Regions from separate parts of the Pseudomonas citronellolis genome, predicted to be linked through region 1. Evidence: riboswitches for the same ligand, from Rfam matches in the RefSeq annotation. Region 1 holds a riboswitch; each other region holds the start of a gene.
What was found. Region 1 has a riboswitch for fluoride ahead of PcP3B5_RS12780 (hypothetical protein). Riboswitches for the same ligand answer to the same signal wherever they lie in the genome.
Positions count from the first base shown of each region.

Region 1 (3,769 bases):
ACGCAGCTGATGCTACGCGGCAACCTGAGAGACCGTGATTGCCTGGCATGTCGCTGATGAGGGATCAGCAGATCATGGGGGCGAGAGTGCAGAGGTGGGCTCTTGGTGGCCAGCGTGAATCGGAAACCGATGGAAATCCTATTCGTAAGATGGGCACTGTGGGTATTTTCAAGAGTCCTGCCGGCCTCCTTCTTGGCTAGCTTTCCTGGTATGCCCGAATCAAATGCAGTGCCCGCGACTAGGACGTTGGCGAATGTTCTATTTTTGCCGGTTGCTGCCGGCAAAAGTGAACCCAAGGACGAAGGTCAGGCGGCCGGCATCGTGGGCGATGCTGCCGAGCATTGAGGTCGACGATGAAGCTGTCGACGGTCTCGCTACTGCGGTGCGAGACCATCGCGTTTCTGCCGTCCGCTTACAACTGTGGGCGCAGGTAGCCGCCGGCCACGCCGCGCCTGGACAGCACCCACTGCCAGAGCTGGATGTCGCGGGCGCGGAAGGCGCCGGCGCAGGACAGCAGGTAGTAGCGCCACATGCGCCGGAAGCGCTCGCCCAGCGCCGAGAAGCGCGGCCAGGCGGCTTCGAAGTTGGCGTGCCAGGCCATCAGCGTGCGGTCGTAGTAGGCGCCGAAGTTGTGCAGGTCCTCGACCACGAAGAGGCCGTCCGCGGCGTCGCCGACCTGGCCGATGGAGGGCAGGTCGCCGTTGGGGAAGATGTAGCGGTCGATCCACGGATCGGGCCGGGCGCGGCGTTCGTTCTTGCCGATGCTGTGCAGCAGGAACAGGCCGTCGTCGGCCAGGCAGCGCTGGGCCACCTGCATGAATGCGCGGTGGTTCTTGTGCCCGACGTGCTCGAACATGCCGACGCTGGCGATGCGGTCGAACTTGCCGGTCAGGGTGCGGTAGTCCTGTAGGCGGAACTCCACGGGCAGGTCGCGGTAGCGGTCGCTGGCCCAGTTCGCCTGCTCCTGGGAGACGGTCACGCCCACGCATTCCACGCCATGCTGCTGGGCGGCATAGGCCATCAGGCTGCCCCAGCCGCAGCCGATGTCGAGCAGGCGCATGCCCGGCTCCAGCCGCAGCTTGCGGCAGATCAGTTCCAGCTTGGCTTCCTGGGCCTGCTCCAGGGTGGTGGCCGTTTCCCAGTAGCCGCAGCTGTAGGTCATGCGCGGGTCGAGCATGGCCTGGTAGAGCGCGTTGCTCAGGTCGTAGTGACGCCGGCCCACCTGCCAGGCGCGCCTGGCATTCTGCAGGTTGAGCAGGCGGTAACGCAGGGCGTGGGTGAGCAGGCGCCAGGGCTGCACTTCGCGGTCGAGCCGGGCGCGCAGCAGGCGATGAAAAAACTCGTCCAGGTGTTGCGCGTCCCAGTCACCGTCCATATAGCTTTCGCCCAGCCCCAGGCTGCCCTGGCCCAGCGCGCGCTCGAACACGCGCGGGCGCAGCACCTGCATGTCCCAGGGGCGCTCGCCGTTGATCCGGATGTCGGCCTTGTGCAATAGCTTGGCGGCGAACTCGCGCAGTTCCGGATTTTCCCTGGGCTGCGATTCCACTGACGGGGTTCCCAGAATCTCGCTCATACCAGGCTCCTCGTGTCGTCGATCGGCATCGCGGGTGTGTTGCTTTCGGTTGCGTATGTCGTTGCAAGGGCTTGGGCGCGTTGTGCAACTAGCGCCTCCCGGTAGAAACCAACGCGATAGATGTTCACCCCGATGGCCAAGCTGGCATATCGCAGGCAGCAGTATGTGTCCCAAGCTTCGCGAGGCTCCGAGAACACCAGGTAGCGGGCGGCGCTTTCGATTAGCAGGGCGGAGCGCTTCAGCCCCTGGGTGAACAACAACCGAGCGAGGTGCTCTTGTTGTTCACGGGCGATATTGAGCGCCGTGGGATAGGTGACTTTTAGAAGGATGTGTTGATCGGGAAGCTGCTGAAGGAAGGCTTCCAGGTCATCGGAGACGACACTGGTGACTGACGAGGACCAAGCAAGATCAGGCTCATGATGCAGAGGGGTTCCCACATTTACCTCCAGGTATTGGACCAGCGCGTGCTCTATGGCGAATCGCGACTGGCGAGGGGACTACCTGAACGAAGTGGGGCGGCAGATACAAAAATGCCTACCGCTCCCGCCTTCGCGAGTTCGGTAGGCATCATTAGCTGACGGCGTCAGCGGTTAACGGAGAATGCCATCTCCTGTGAAAACTCTATCACCGGCTCTCGGGCTTGCAAGAAACCCGGGGCCTTCGGGGCATCAGTCCTCCAGCAGCGCCTTGTTGCGCACGGCGTCTTTGTCGGATCTGGTGGCGAGCAGGACGTAGGCCTTGAACGCGGTGCTGACCTTGCGAGCGCCGGCCATGTTGCGGCCGTGGGTAGAGGTTTCCCAGCGAGAATCGAGCATGGTGCGTCCTGTCGGCTAATCGGAAATTTTCTTGTCTTGCAGGGTTCAGTCGTTGAGCACGAGGTGCACCAGCATCACCAGGGTCATGGCCATGAAGGGGGGCAGCACGACGCAGATGAACAGCTCCGGTAGTTCCCGGAGGGCCAGGTAGGGTTGCCCCTGCTGGTAGATGCCGATGATCTCGGCGAGCTTGGCGGAGCATGCGGCGACCCCGGCGCAGAAGTACAGCACGCCGGCGAGCTGGCGGCGGCCGGGCGCGGCCCGTTGCACCAGCAGCCAGGCCAGGAGCATGCCGAGCAGGACCAACCCGGCCAGGCCGAGGGGCGACTGGGCGAAGAGCCTGCCGGCGAGCAGTCCGGCCAGCAGGTAGCCGGCCTCCATCAGGCCGGGCAGGTGCCGCCCGGTCCGGGGTACAGCCAGTGAGAAAACCTTGCTCAATGCGCCTCTCCATAGGCCGCCACCGCCTTGCGGATTTCCTCGCGGGCGTCGTCCAGGCTGCCCCAGCGTTCCATGCGCACCCATTTCCCCGGTTCGAGGGTCTTGTAGTTCTCGAAGAAGTGCTGGATTTGTTTGAGCAGCAGATCGCTCAGGTCGCTGCACTGGCGCACGTTGCTGTACAGGGGACTGAGCTTGTCGTGGGGCACGGCGATGATCTTGGCATCCGGTCCGGCCTCGTCGGTCATGTACATCACGCCGACCGGGCGGCAGCGCAATACCGTACCGGGCGCAACCGGGCAGGGGGCGACGACCAGGATGTCCAGCGGGTCGCCGTCCTCACTTAGGGTGGCGGGAATGAAACCGTAGTTGGCCGGGTAGAACATCGGCGTGCTGAGGAAGCGGTCGACGAACAGTTGGCCGCTGGTCTTGTCCAGTTCGTACTTGATCGGCGCGTGGTTGGCCGGAATCTCGATCACGGCATAGATGTCGTCCGGGACGTCCTTGCCGGCGGGGAGGTCGGTGAAGCTCATATCGTGGTCTCCGTAATCGCCAGGTGGGGGTTGTCGCGCTCGGCCTTGTGTTTGCCCACGGTGCCCATTTCCGCCGGGGTCTTCACGTAGAACAGGGCGAGGTCCTCGGCCTCCAGACGTTCGAACAGACGTTCGCACTCTTCCTCGGAGACGGCCAGGCAGATTTCCATCGGTTGGTCGGCCTGTTCGAAGAAATGATAAGAGTGCAGCCGTCCGGCATGGCCGTAGCCTTCAGCGCCCACCACCAGAGTGGCGCCCTTGATGTTCATGCTTTGCGAAAGCTCGATCAGCCAGTCGGCAGTAGGTTTGCCCCCGTGCTGGCGGCTTTGTTGGGTGAATAGCGTGACTAAGTAGCCTTGCATGGTTGCGTCTCCATCAGCGTCCGTTGAACAGGGAGTAGCTCAGTAATCCCG
Region 1 covers NZ_CP014158.1:2,887,895-2,891,663, forward strand. Annotated here, with positions in the region: gene cfa (cyclopropane fatty acyl phospholipid synthase) at 413-1,573, opposite strand; gene PcP3B5_RS12780 (hypothetical protein) at 1,570-2,010, opposite strand; fluoride riboswitch at 2,128-2,193, opposite strand; gene PcP3B5_RS31820 (hypothetical protein) at 2,242-2,388, opposite strand; gene PcP3B5_RS12785 (hypothetical protein) at 2,434-2,826, opposite strand; gene ppa (inorganic diphosphatase) at 2,823-3,356, opposite strand; gene PcP3B5_RS12795 (DUF190 domain-containing protein) at 3,353-3,718, opposite strand; gene crcB (fluoride efflux transporter CrcB) at 3,732-3,769, opposite strand, start outside.

Region 2 (3,769 bases), 1.0 Mb from region 1:
CGCCTTGCAATGCACGTAGCGCACCCAGGGCCCGAGCAGGCGCGCGGCCTGCTGCGGCGACTCGCCCTGCCAATGCCAGTTGCCGATGTCGAAGGTCATGGCCAGCGGCAGGCCCAGCTCGGCGGCGCGGCGGAAGCAGCGCAGCAGCGGCTCGACGCGGCCGCCCTGGGCGGTCTGGTCGTTCTCCACCAGCAGCGCCGGCCCCTGCGCCAGCAAGGGGCGCAGGGCCTCCAGGTCGCATTCGTCGCGGTAGTGGCCGAGGGAAACCTTCAGCGCCACGGCGCCGGCCTCCCCTGCCAGGCGCAGGCGTTCGGCCACCGCCGGCTCCAGGCTGGCGTCGGCGCGCCACAGCTCCAGCGGCGCCGAGTACAGGCTTTCCAGGCCCTGGGCGGCGCTGGCCGCGGCCAGGGTGGCGGCATCGGGCAGCGCGTCGAAGAGTTCTTCGCGCCATTCGACGCGGCTCGCGCCGGCCTCGGCCAGCAGCGCCAGGTAGGCGGCCTGGCCCCGCTGGCGCACGGCATCGGCGCCGAAACTGGACAGGCTGATGGATACGGGGTTCGCGTGCATTGTTCTTGTCCTTCTCGTTCAGCCGGATGAAACCGGTTTCATTTCTGACCGAAAACCATCGCGGCGCCGCGCCGCCCCGGTTTCAGCCGCGTGCTGGGGTGGAGCCTCTGACGATGAGTTCGGCGCGCAGGTCCAGACGCCGCGCCGGCAGCGTGGCGCCCTGCAGGCGTTCCAGCAGGCACTGGAAGGCCGCCTGGCCGATGCGTTCGGTGGGTTGGGCCAGGGCGGTGATGCCGCCGCCGACCAGGGGGTACCAGTCCAGTTCGTCGAGGGCCAGCAGGCCGACGTCGTCGAACAGGCGCACGCCCATCTCGTGCAGAGTGCGGGTGGCGCACAGGGTGGCCACGCCGTTGCAGGTGAACAGCGCCTGCGGGCCGTGCCCGGCGCCGGCGAGGAAGGCGGCCAGCTGCCCGCGCAGGTCGCCGCCGGTTTCCAGCACCTGGCCGCGCAGGCCGGGCCGGCGGGCGATGGAGGCCTGGAAGGCGGCCACCCGCTCCTGCCGCGAGCTGGTGCCGTCCAGCGGCTCGCTGACCGCCAGGATGTCGCGGTAGCCGCGGGCCTGCAGGTGGTCCAGGGCCTGCTCCACGGCATCGGCGTTGTCCAGCCCCACCAGGTCGGAGCGCAGCTCTTCCAGCTGGCGGTCCACCAGCACCATGGGCAGCTCGCGGGCCAGGCTGGCCAGCTCGCCGGCATGGTGGCCGAGGGTGTTCACGATCAGGCCTTCGACGTTGTACGACTGCAGCGCTTCCAGGTGCAGGCGCTCCTGCTCGTCGTCGCGGTCGGTGTTGCACACCACCAGGCTGTAGCCGTGCTGGCGGCAGGCGGTCTCCACGCCGTGCATCACGGCGATGGAGTAAGGGTTGCGGATGTCCGCCAGGAGCATGCCGACCAGCCGCGTGCGGCCGCGCTTGAGGCCGCTGGCCATGCGGTTGGGGCGGTAGCCGAGCTGCTCGATCACCGCCTCGATGCGCTGGGCGGTGGCGTCGGCGAGCAGTTGCCGGTCGCCGCCGATGTAGCGCGAGACCGTGGCCTTGGAAACGCCGGCAGCACGGGCCACCTCGCTGATGGTGATCCGCCCGCGGGCAGGCGGCAGCATGTCGTTCACCCTTTCGATCCTTTTGTATGCGCTTCTGCGGGAAGGGTTATGAAACCGGTTTCAATAAATCAGGGATGAAGTCTGTCGTCAAGCGCCGGCGGACGCAACGGGATTCTGCTAGGGTTGAAACCCAGGAGATGGCATTCCTCCTTTAACCGCCCCCGTGCTGATGATGCCTACGTGAACCCTGGACAGGGTGCGTAGGTGTGCGTCCTGTCCTTTTGCAAAAGGACAGGACCGTGACCGCAACACCCCACCCATTCCCCTCCCCCGCATCGCCCGTACCCTCTTTCCATGGGGGCTCGCCGGCATGTTGAAATCCATCCTGGTGATCGTCCTCGGCGGCTCCATCGGCTGCCTGCTGCGCTGGTTCCTCGGCCTGCAGCTCAACGCCCTGTTCCCCACCATTCCGCCGGGCACCTGGGCCGCCAACATGATCGGCGGCTACGTCGTCGGCCTGGCCGTGGCCTTCTTCGCCGCCAACCCGAGCCTCAGCCCGGAATGGCGCCTGCTGCTGATCACCGGCTTCTGCGGCGGCCTGACCACCTTCTCGACCTTTTCCGCGGAAACCTTCTCGCTGCTGCAGACCGGCCGCGTGGCCTGGGCGCTGGGGGAAATCGCGGTGCACGTCGTAGGTTCGCTGCTGGCGACCGCCGCGGGCGTTCTAACCTACACATTGCTGGGCGCACGCTGACGGAGGCGCAATCATGAAAGGCTACCTGGTGACATTCTTCACCCAACAGAGCCGCCGCCACGGCGGCAAGCTGATCACCGACTGGATGGTCGACCTGGCCCGGGGCATGAAGCTCAAGGGCGCCACCCTGGTCGTCGGCGCGGAAGGTTTCGGCCACGCCGGGCGGGTGCACTCCTACCACTTCTTCGAACTGGCCGACCAGCCGGTGGAAATCTGCCTGGCCGTCACCGAGGACGAGTGCGAGCGCCTGTTCGAACGCCTGGAGGCCGAGGACCTCGCCCTGTTCTACGTGAAGACCCCCGTGGAAATGGGCACCGTGGGCAAGCGCAAGGCCGACCGCGACGCTCCTGCCAGCTGACGCTTACGCAGATCCGCTGGACATCCAGGTCGTTACCCGCGAGGAAACCCACGAATCGGTGGCGTGCACGCCCACTGGCAAGGCACCGACTTCCAGGCATTGAGGTGCTCACTGCTTTCGTAGGCGCGAAGCGGCGCCCTGTTCTTGCTCGCGAGCCGTGTTTACCGTTGGCGATGGCGCATTGGGTTGATTCCGGCCCCTCACCCCAGCCCTCTCCCGGAGGGAGAGGGGGCCGTTCGGAGCGGGCGGAGACTTCGGAGTCATCCTGATACTGCGCCGTTGGCTGTGCCACCGGGACGTCCGGCGTGGCCGGCGAATCCAATCGCGGACGGAGTCCGCTCCTACGCCCGAGGTTCCCTGGAGCCGCCGAGGTGCTCTTCGTAGGAGCGAGCTTGCTCGCGAACGGGCGTAGGTGTCTGGTTTAAGAGCGCCCTCTCCCCAGCCCTCTCCCTGAAGGGAGAGGGGGCCAGACCGTGCCGAGATAAGGAGTGGTTTCAGCCGGAAACCACCTTGCTTGCCGGCTGACTCGGGAAAACCAGACCGCACCGAACGGTCCCCTCTCCCTTCAGGGAGAGGGTTAGGGAGAGGGAAAGGCGTCCAGCCAAAACACCGCAACCACAGGTGAGCACCGTTCGCGAGCACGAAAAGCCGTGCGTCCTGGAACCGTAGGAGCGGACTCCGTCCGCGATTATCCGCCGTTGAAAACGGCCTCACCCCTTCAGCCTTCAGCCTTCAGCCCAACCAGATGATAGGTCTCATTGATCCGATACAACGTAAACACCTCATCCTCAACGCCAATCTCATTGACGCAACAAGGCTCCTGCTTCAACCGCCAATACCGCGCCAACGGCAACCCCAGCGCCTGCAGCAACAGAACCCGATTGATACTGTCATGCCCCACCAACACCAGCGTCTGCCCAGCGTGACGTCGCAGCACCTCACGCAGCACCCGGGTACCCCGGGCCAGCACGTCGGCCAGGCTCTCGCCATCGGGGATGGCCGCCAGGTCCGGCGCCTCCAGCCAGGTGCGGTGTTCTTCCGGCCAGCGGGCGCG
Region 2 covers NZ_CP014158.1:3,907,818-3,911,586, forward strand. Annotated here, with positions in the region: gene PcP3B5_RS16930 (hypothetical protein) at 1-567, opposite strand, end outside; gene PcP3B5_RS16935 (LacI family DNA-binding transcriptional regulator) at 650-1,663, opposite strand; fluoride riboswitch at 1,788-1,849, shown strand; gene crcB (fluoride efflux transporter CrcB) at 1,974-2,357, shown strand; gene PcP3B5_RS16945 (DUF190 domain-containing protein) at 2,371-2,715, shown strand; gene PcP3B5_RS16950 (histidine phosphatase family protein) at 3,434-3,769, opposite strand, start outside.
Region 2: another riboswitch for fluoride. It lies ahead of crcB (fluoride efflux transporter CrcB); the one in region 1 lies ahead of PcP3B5_RS12780 (hypothetical protein).

Region 3 (3,769 bases), 1.0 Mb from region 1:
GGCGGGGCGGCGCCCTCCTCCTGCGGGTCGCCCTTGGGCAGCAGGTGCCGGGGCAGGAAGAAGGCGTTGGCGATCAGCGTCGGCACCACAGCGCTGCCGATTACCGCGGCCACCAGCGCCGAATACTGGCCCTGGTCGATCAGCCCGTGGGCCAGGCCGAACAGCGCCGAGATGGTGCCGAAGGTCAGCCCGGTGGACATCAGCAGCGTGGTGTAGGCCCCCTCCCGGCGCGGCGAGCCGTAGACCAGGCAGGTGGGGTACACGCCCACCAGCTTGCTGAGCATCTTCACCAGCAACAGCAGCACGAAGGCCGCGGGCGCGACGGCCAGGGTCGGCAGCGACACCAGCGAGCCGGCGCGGATGAAGTAGAACGGCGTCAGCAGGCCGAAGGTCAGGGTGCGCAGGCGGCGGATCAGCGCGTGGTCCTTGCCCACGGTGCCGGCCAGCACCATGCCGATCAGGTAGGCCGGCAGCACCGCCTCGCTGCCGGCCCAGGTCGCCGCCGCGCCCAGGCCGAACAGGCAGAGCATGAGGAACTTGGCCTCCAGCTCCGAAGGGCGGCCGCCGAAGCGGCGGAAGAAGCGCGGGGTGAGCCACGGCAGCAACAGCGCGGCCAGGACCAGGGCCCCGGCGAAACCGGCGGTCTTCAGGGTGAAGGGGGCGAAGATCAGCCCCAGGGCGATCACCGTGGCCAGGTCGTTGACGAAGCAGGCGGCCAGCACGATCTTGCCGTACTCGCTGGTGTTCAGCCCCAACTCCAGCATCACCGCGTAGACCACCGCCACCGAGGTGGTGGACATGGCGATGCCGGCCAGCCAGCTGGCCTGCGCGTCCCAGCCCAGGCCCCAGCGCGCCAGCGCCGCGCAGCCGAGGAAGGGCACCACGAAGCCGACCAGGCCGATGACCGTGGCCTGCTTCCAATGCGTGCGGAACACCTTCGGGTCCAGCTCGGCGCCGGCCAGGAAGGTCAGCAGGATGGCCCCGGCGCCGGAGAGGAACTTGATCCAGCTGGCGTCGCCCTGCAGCACCGCCATGCCCAGCAGCGCGCCGATGATCAGCTGGGCGATGGTCCCCACGACGATTTCCGACAATGCCGTGGCGATGCGCAGGAAGATCGACACCAGCGTCGCCAGCAGCGCCAGCCCCAGCCACAGGGCGGCCTGGGCCCAGATCTCAGTCATGGCGGCGGCTCCGCTGAAGCCGGGGGACGGCGCGGAGCGCAAGAGGAAAAGCGGCGGAACGGGATGGGTTGGGCATGTTCGCTGTCCACGGGCAAACCATGGACAGCAGAACAATGCCTACGCCGCCCATGAAGGGTTATGCGTAGGCATCATCAGCCGGGGGGCGGTTAGAGGAGGAATGCCATCTCCTGCCTAACGACATTAGCAAAGCCTTGGGAAAATGCACGCCCCTAGTGGCTGCCGCCCAGCAGGTCGAAGGAGTCGAGCAGGCGCCAGGCGATTTCCGGGGTGCGTTCCAGGCCCCGGCGGATGGCCGCGGGGATGGCCTGGCGAGTCTTGCGGCACAGGCCGGGCTGCGCGGCGATGCGGATGTCGAGACCGCGCATGCTGCGCACCTCGTTGAAGCCGGGGGCGATGCTCAGGCGCAGGCCGAGCTGTTCGTACATGCGCTGCTGCATGTGCTGCAGGTCGGCCAGGTCCTTGAGCTGTTCCAGGCGCTGTACCAGGCGCTGCTCTTCCTGGCGGGTGAGCAGGAGGATGCGGATGTCACCATGGGGCTCGGCCAGCAGCGCCTCGCGCCCGCAATCGCAGGCGCCCGGCGGGCAGGGTTGGCGGAGGGGGAGCTGGCCGTTCATGGCGTCGAGCATAGCGATTCGGCCGGTTCCGCGCCGCTACCCTTCGTGAAAATTCCCACGCTGAAATCGCCTTGAGGTCCTACGAGGGCGCTGGATAGATTCCGCCCTGCCGCAACCTTGTTGTGGTCGGGGGTAGGATCCCGCAGTAAAGGGTGGTGCGTCGTAGCCGTGAGAGCAGTCGGTCCATCGTTGTATGCACTCACGTTCCATGGCGGGCCGTCCGGGGAGGCCTTCGGGCCTGCCGTCTCCTTTGCTGCGGTATCCTACCCCCGTACGGTCCGCCTCCCTTTTCCGGGAGGCGGCTCTTGATCCCGCTCAGGAGCAATGGAACATGCACTATCCGTACTTCGCCCTCCACACCCTGGAGGCGCACCATGACTGACCTGCAACCCGTCACCACCCTCTCGCAACCCCACGACGACGTGCTGTTCGTCGACGCCAGCGCCCCCGCCGAGCATCTGTACGAGGCCGCCGAGCGTCGCCTGATAGCCCTGGAAGACCTGCTCTGCCTGCTGGCGGACTGCCCCGACGAAATGCCGCTGGTACAAGGCCAGGCCCGACTGGTCTCGGCCCTGCTGCCGATGGCGGCGGAAGCGCGGCAACTCTACCGACTGGCCCAGAGCCGGAGCTGAGCGCCTCTGGGCGCTTGCGTGCGGGGCGGCGCAGCAGTGCCGCCCCGCGCTTCACGAGCTGGCCGGCCCCTCGGACAGCAGGCGGCAGCCCTGGCGGCGGATTTCGATGTTCGGATAGATCGGCGGCCGCGCCTCGCCGCTGGCCCGCAAGGCCTCCACACGCTCCAACGCCTCCTCGATGCGCTGCAACGGCAACGCGGCGATCTGCGCCGGCGCCAGGTCCCACCAGCGGCTGGCATGCAGGCGCTCGCAGATGTCCGGCGGGAAGCGGTAGCGCACCACCTTGGCCGGCGAGCCGGCGACTATGGCGTAGGGCGGCACGTCGCGCGTCACCACCGACATGGCGGCCACCACGGCGCCGTCGTGGATCTTCACCCCGCTCATCACCACTGCGCCCTCGCCGATGAAGGCGTCGTTGCCGATCCAGGTGTCGGCGTCGGTGTCCTCGTAGCGCTGGCGCGGCGTGTCGTAGCGGTCGAACACGCCCGGCTCGTACTGCACCGAGCTGGTGCTCAGCCAGTCCATCGGGTGCGCCCGGGCGGCCAGGCCGATGCGGCAGAGCTGGCCGGTGGAGCTGAAGCGGCCGATGTGCGAAATGCGGTGGAAGCTGGTGGCACGGATGGTGGAAAAGGCGCCGATGTGCATCTCGTCCCGGTAGATCTTGAACTCCGCCTCGCCGATGCTGCCCGGCGCCTCGACCAACAGGCGCTTGCCGCGCCCCAGGCGGCTGACGCCGCTGCGGAATTCGATGTCGTAGCCTTCCAGCCAGTGCTTCCAGTGACTGTTGCGCCAACGCTTCAACATGGGGTCCGTGATCCTTTGTATGTTTTCCGATACGGACCTCTGACAGGCGGGATGGCTGCAAGGTTCGCTCGAAATGGATCACGCGGCGGCCGTGGTGGCGGCGCCCTGCCCTCCGGCCAGCACGCGGCAGCCCTGGCGGCGTATTTCCACCCGGGGGAATAGCGCGTCCTGCGCCTCGCCGCTGGCGCGCAAGGCCTCGATGCGCTCCAGGGCGTCCTCGATGCGGTTCATCGGCAGGGCCGCGACCTGTTGCGGCGCCAGGTCCCACCAGCGGCTGGCCTGCAGGCGTTCGCAGATGTCCGGCGCGAAACGGTAGCGCACTATCTTCGCCGGCGAGCCGGCGACGATGGCATAGGGCGGCACGTCGCGGGTCACCACCGACATAGCGGCCACCACGGCGCCATCGTGGACCTTCACCCCGCTCAGCACTGCCGCGCCCTCGCCGATGAAGACGTCGTTGCCGATCCAGGTATCGCTGTCGCCCACGCTTTCGTAGCGCAGCCGCGGCGCGTCGAAA
Region 3 covers NZ_CP014158.1:3,912,870-3,916,638, forward strand. Annotated here, with positions in the region: gene PcP3B5_RS16965 (cation:proton antiporter) at 1-1,181, opposite strand, end outside; fluoride riboswitch at 1,318-1,379, opposite strand; gene PcP3B5_RS16970 (hypothetical protein) at 1,412-1,828, opposite strand; gene PcP3B5_RS16975 (hypothetical protein) at 2,191-2,448, shown strand; gene PcP3B5_RS32385 (CatB-related O-acetyltransferase) at 2,500-3,252, opposite strand; gene PcP3B5_RS32390 (CatB-related O-acetyltransferase) at 3,331-3,769, opposite strand, start outside.
Region 3: another riboswitch for fluoride. It lies ahead of PcP3B5_RS16965 (cation:proton antiporter); the one in region 1 lies ahead of PcP3B5_RS12780 (hypothetical protein).

Region 4 (3,769 bases), 1.5 Mb from region 1:
GTCATCCGTCGCAGCGAGGAAGAAACCAAGACCGCAGGCGGCATCGTGCTGCCGGGTTCCGCCGCCGAGAAGCCGAACCGTGGCGAAGTCGTCGCCGTCGGTGCCGGCCGCGTGCTGGACAACGGCGAAGTTCGCGCTCTGGCAGTGAAAGTGGGTGACAAGGTGGTGTTCGGCCCCTACTCGGGCAGCAACGCCATCAAGGTCGACGGCGAAGAACTGCTGGTGATGGGCGAGTCCGAGATCCTCGCCGTCCTGGAAGACTGATCAGTCCGCCCCAACCCCACTGAATTCGATTTAGAGGAAACAGAACATGGCTGCTAAAGAAGTCAAATTCGGCGATTCCGCTCGCAAGAAAATGCTGGTCGGCGTGAACGTCCTGGCCGATGCCGTCAAGGCCACCCTCGGCCCGAAAGGCCGTAACGTGGTGCTGGACAAGTCCTTCGGCGCACCGACCATCACCAAGGATGGCGTGTCCGTCGCCAAGGAAATCGAACTGAAGGACAAGTTCGAGAACATGGGCGCCCAACTGGTGAAAGACGTTGCCTCCAAGGCCAACGACGCCGCCGGTGACGGCACCACCACCGCCACCGTCCTGGCCCAGGCCATCGTCAACGAAGGCCTGAAGGCCGTTGCCGCCGGCATGAACCCGATGGACCTGAAGCGCGGCATCGACAAGGCCACCATCGCCATCGTCGCCCAGCTGAAGGACCTGGCCAAGCCGTGCGCCGACTCCAAGGCCATCGCCCAGGTCGGCACCATCTCCGCCAACTCCGACGAATCCATCGGCCAGATCATCGCCGAAGCCATGGACAAGGTCGGTAAAGAAGGCGTCATCACCGTAGAAGAAGGCTCGGGCCTGGAAAACGAACTGTCCGTCGTCGAAGGCATGCAGTTCGACCGCGGCTACCTGTCGCCCTACTTCATCAACAAGCCGGACACCATGGTGGCCGAGCTGGAAAACCCGCTGCTGCTGCTGGTCGACAAGAAAATCTCCAACATCCGCGAAATGCTGCCGGTGCTGGAAGCCGTCGCCAAGGCCGGCCGTCCGCTGCTGATCGTCGCCGAGGATGTCGAGGGCGAAGCCCTGGCCACCCTGGTGGTCAACAACATGCGCGGCATCGTCAAGGTCGCCGCCGTCAAGGCCCCGGGCTTCGGCGATCGCCGCAAGGCCATGCTGCAGGACATCGCCGTCCTGACCGGCGGTACCGTCATCTCCGAAGAAGTCGGTCTGAGCCTGGAAGGCGCCACCCTGGAGCACCTGGGTAACGCCAAGCGCGTGACCATCAACAAGGAAAACACCACCATCATCGACGGCGCCGGCGCCCAGGCCGACATCGAGGCCCGCGTCGCCCAGATCCGCAAGCAGGTCGAAGAGACCTCCTCGGACTACGACCGCGAGAAACTGCAAGAGCGCCTGGCCAAGCTGGCCGGCGGTGTTGCCGTGATCAAGGTCGGCGCTGCCACCGAAGTCGAGATGAAAGAGAAGAAAGCCCGCGTCGAAGATGCCCTGCACGCTACCCGCGCTGCGGTGGAAGAGGGCGTGGTCCCCGGCGGTGGCGTGGCCCTGGTGCGCGCACTGCAGGCCATCGAAGGCCTGAAGGGCGACAACGAAGACCAGAACGTCGGCATCGCCCTGCTGCGCCGCGCTGTCGAATCCCCGCTGCGCCAGATCGTCGCCAACGCCGGCGACGAGCCGAGCGTGGTGGTCGACAAGGTCAAGCAAGGCTCCGGCAACTTCGGCTTCAACGCCGCTACCGGTGTCTACGGCGACATGATCGAGATGGGCATCCTGGACCCGGCCAAGGTCACCCGTTCGGCCCTGCAGGCCGCTGCCTCCATCGGCGGCCTGATGATCACCACCGAGGCCATGGTTGCCGAAGTGGTGGACGACAAGGCCGCTCCGGCCATGCCGGACATGGGCGGCATGGGTGGCATGGGCGGCATGATGTAAGCCTCCCGGCCCCAGGCTGAGAAATAGCCCCGCTTCGGCGGGGCTTTTTCGTTTCCGGCCCTTTGTGCCAAGATGTGCCGCGCAGGAGATGGCATTCCTCCTTCAACCGCCCCCGTGGCTGATGATGCCTACGCATTTACCTGGACCAGGCGCGTAGGCGTTCGCCTGCGGCCTGTCCGAAAGCCCCTCAAGGACAGGATCATGTGGAAACCCGTTCTCGCCATCGCCCTCGGCGCCGCCATCGGCGCGTTGCTGCGCTGGTACCTCGGCCTCAAGCTGAACAGCCTGATGCCCAACGTCCCTCCCGGCACCCTGGCCGCCAACCTGATCGGCGGCTACATCATCGGCGTCGCCGTCGCCTACTTCGCCAGCGCCCAGGGCATCGCCCCGGAGTGGCGGCTGCTGATCATCACCGGCTTCTGCGGCGGCCTGACCACCTTCTCGACCTTCTCCGCCGAGGTCGTCACCCTGCTGCAGGAAGGCCGCCTGGCCTGGGCCATGGGCGCGGTCGCCGTGCATGTCTGCGGCTCCCTGGCGATGACCCTGCTCGGCCTGTTCACCGGCAACTGGCTGATGGGCAGATGAACCGCCGCGGGGGCGCTGCGAGTTCGCCCCCGCGACTCTTCGCGACACCTCTCCCGCGATCCCCTTCACGCCCCGGCTGGCGCGGCCTGGCGCTTTGTGAAAAAAACGTCAAAGACGCTTAAGTTCCAATTAAGCGAGCTAGTCTAGGGTGCCCTGCAAAGCGGAGAGGAACATGCGGATTCTGTTGGTGGAAGACAACCGGGATATCCTGGCCAACATGGCGGATTACCTGGGGCTCAAGGGTTACACGGTGGATTGCGCGCAGGACGGCCTGTCCGGCCTGCACCTGGCGGCCACCGCGCACTACGACCTGATCGTCCTGGACGTGATGCTGCCCGGCCTGGACGGTTTCACCCTGTGCCGGCGCCTGCGCGAAGACGCGCGGCGCGACACCCCGGTGATCATGCTGACCGCCCGCGACCAACTGGATGACCGCCTGCAAGGCTTCCGCTCCGGCGCCGACGACTACCTGCTCAAGCCCTTCGCCCTGTCGGAGCTGGCCGCGCGCATCGAGGCGGTGCTGCGCCGGACCCAGGGCGGCGGCCGCCGCGAACTGCAGGTGGCGGACCTGAGCTACAACCTCGACACCCTGGAAGTGAACCGCGCCGGCAAGGCGCTCAAGCTCAACCCCATCGGCCTCAAGCTGCTGGCCGTGCTGATGCAGAAGAGCCCCCACGTGGTGCGCCGCGACGTACTCGAGGAAGCCGTCTGGGGCGACGACTGCCCGGACAGCGACAGCCTGCGCAGCCACGTGCACCAACTGCGCCAGGTGATCGACAAGCCTTTCGCCCTGCCGTTGCTGCACACCGTCCACGGTGTCGGCTACCGCCTGGCGGAGGAAACGAATGGAGTATAGGCAGAGCCTTTCCCGCCGGATCGTCTTTGCCTTCGTGTTCATGACCGCGCTGGTCGGCGGCCTGTTTTCCCTGAGCATCGTCGGCGTGGTGCACGTGGTCGAGGAACGCCTGATCTCCCGTGACCTGGGCGGCGAACTGGACCGCATCATCAACGAGGACCTGCACAGCGGCAGGGGCCCGCGGCTGGACCCCGGCATGCGCTTCTTCGTCAGCGACGGCGTCGGCATCTACGCCATGCCGCCGGCGCTGCGGCGCCTGGAGTCGGGCTTCCACGAAGTGTTCGACGGCGAGCTGTCGTTCCACGCGCTGGTGCGCGACACCGACGGCCGCCGCTACGTGCTGCTGCAGGACCAGAGCGATTTCGAGGCGCGCGAGC
Region 4 covers NZ_CP014158.1:1,339,203-1,342,971, forward strand. Annotated here, with positions in the region: gene PcP3B5_RS06120 (co-chaperone GroES) at 1-264, shown strand, start outside; gene groL (chaperonin GroEL) at 311-1,951, shown strand; fluoride riboswitch at 2,027-2,089, shown strand; gene crcB (fluoride efflux transporter CrcB) at 2,153-2,536, shown strand; gene PcP3B5_RS06135 (response regulator transcription factor) at 2,709-3,392, shown strand; gene PcP3B5_RS06140 (sensor histidine kinase) at 3,382-3,769, shown strand, end outside.
Region 4: another riboswitch for fluoride. It lies ahead of crcB (fluoride efflux transporter CrcB); the one in region 1 lies ahead of PcP3B5_RS12780 (hypothetical protein).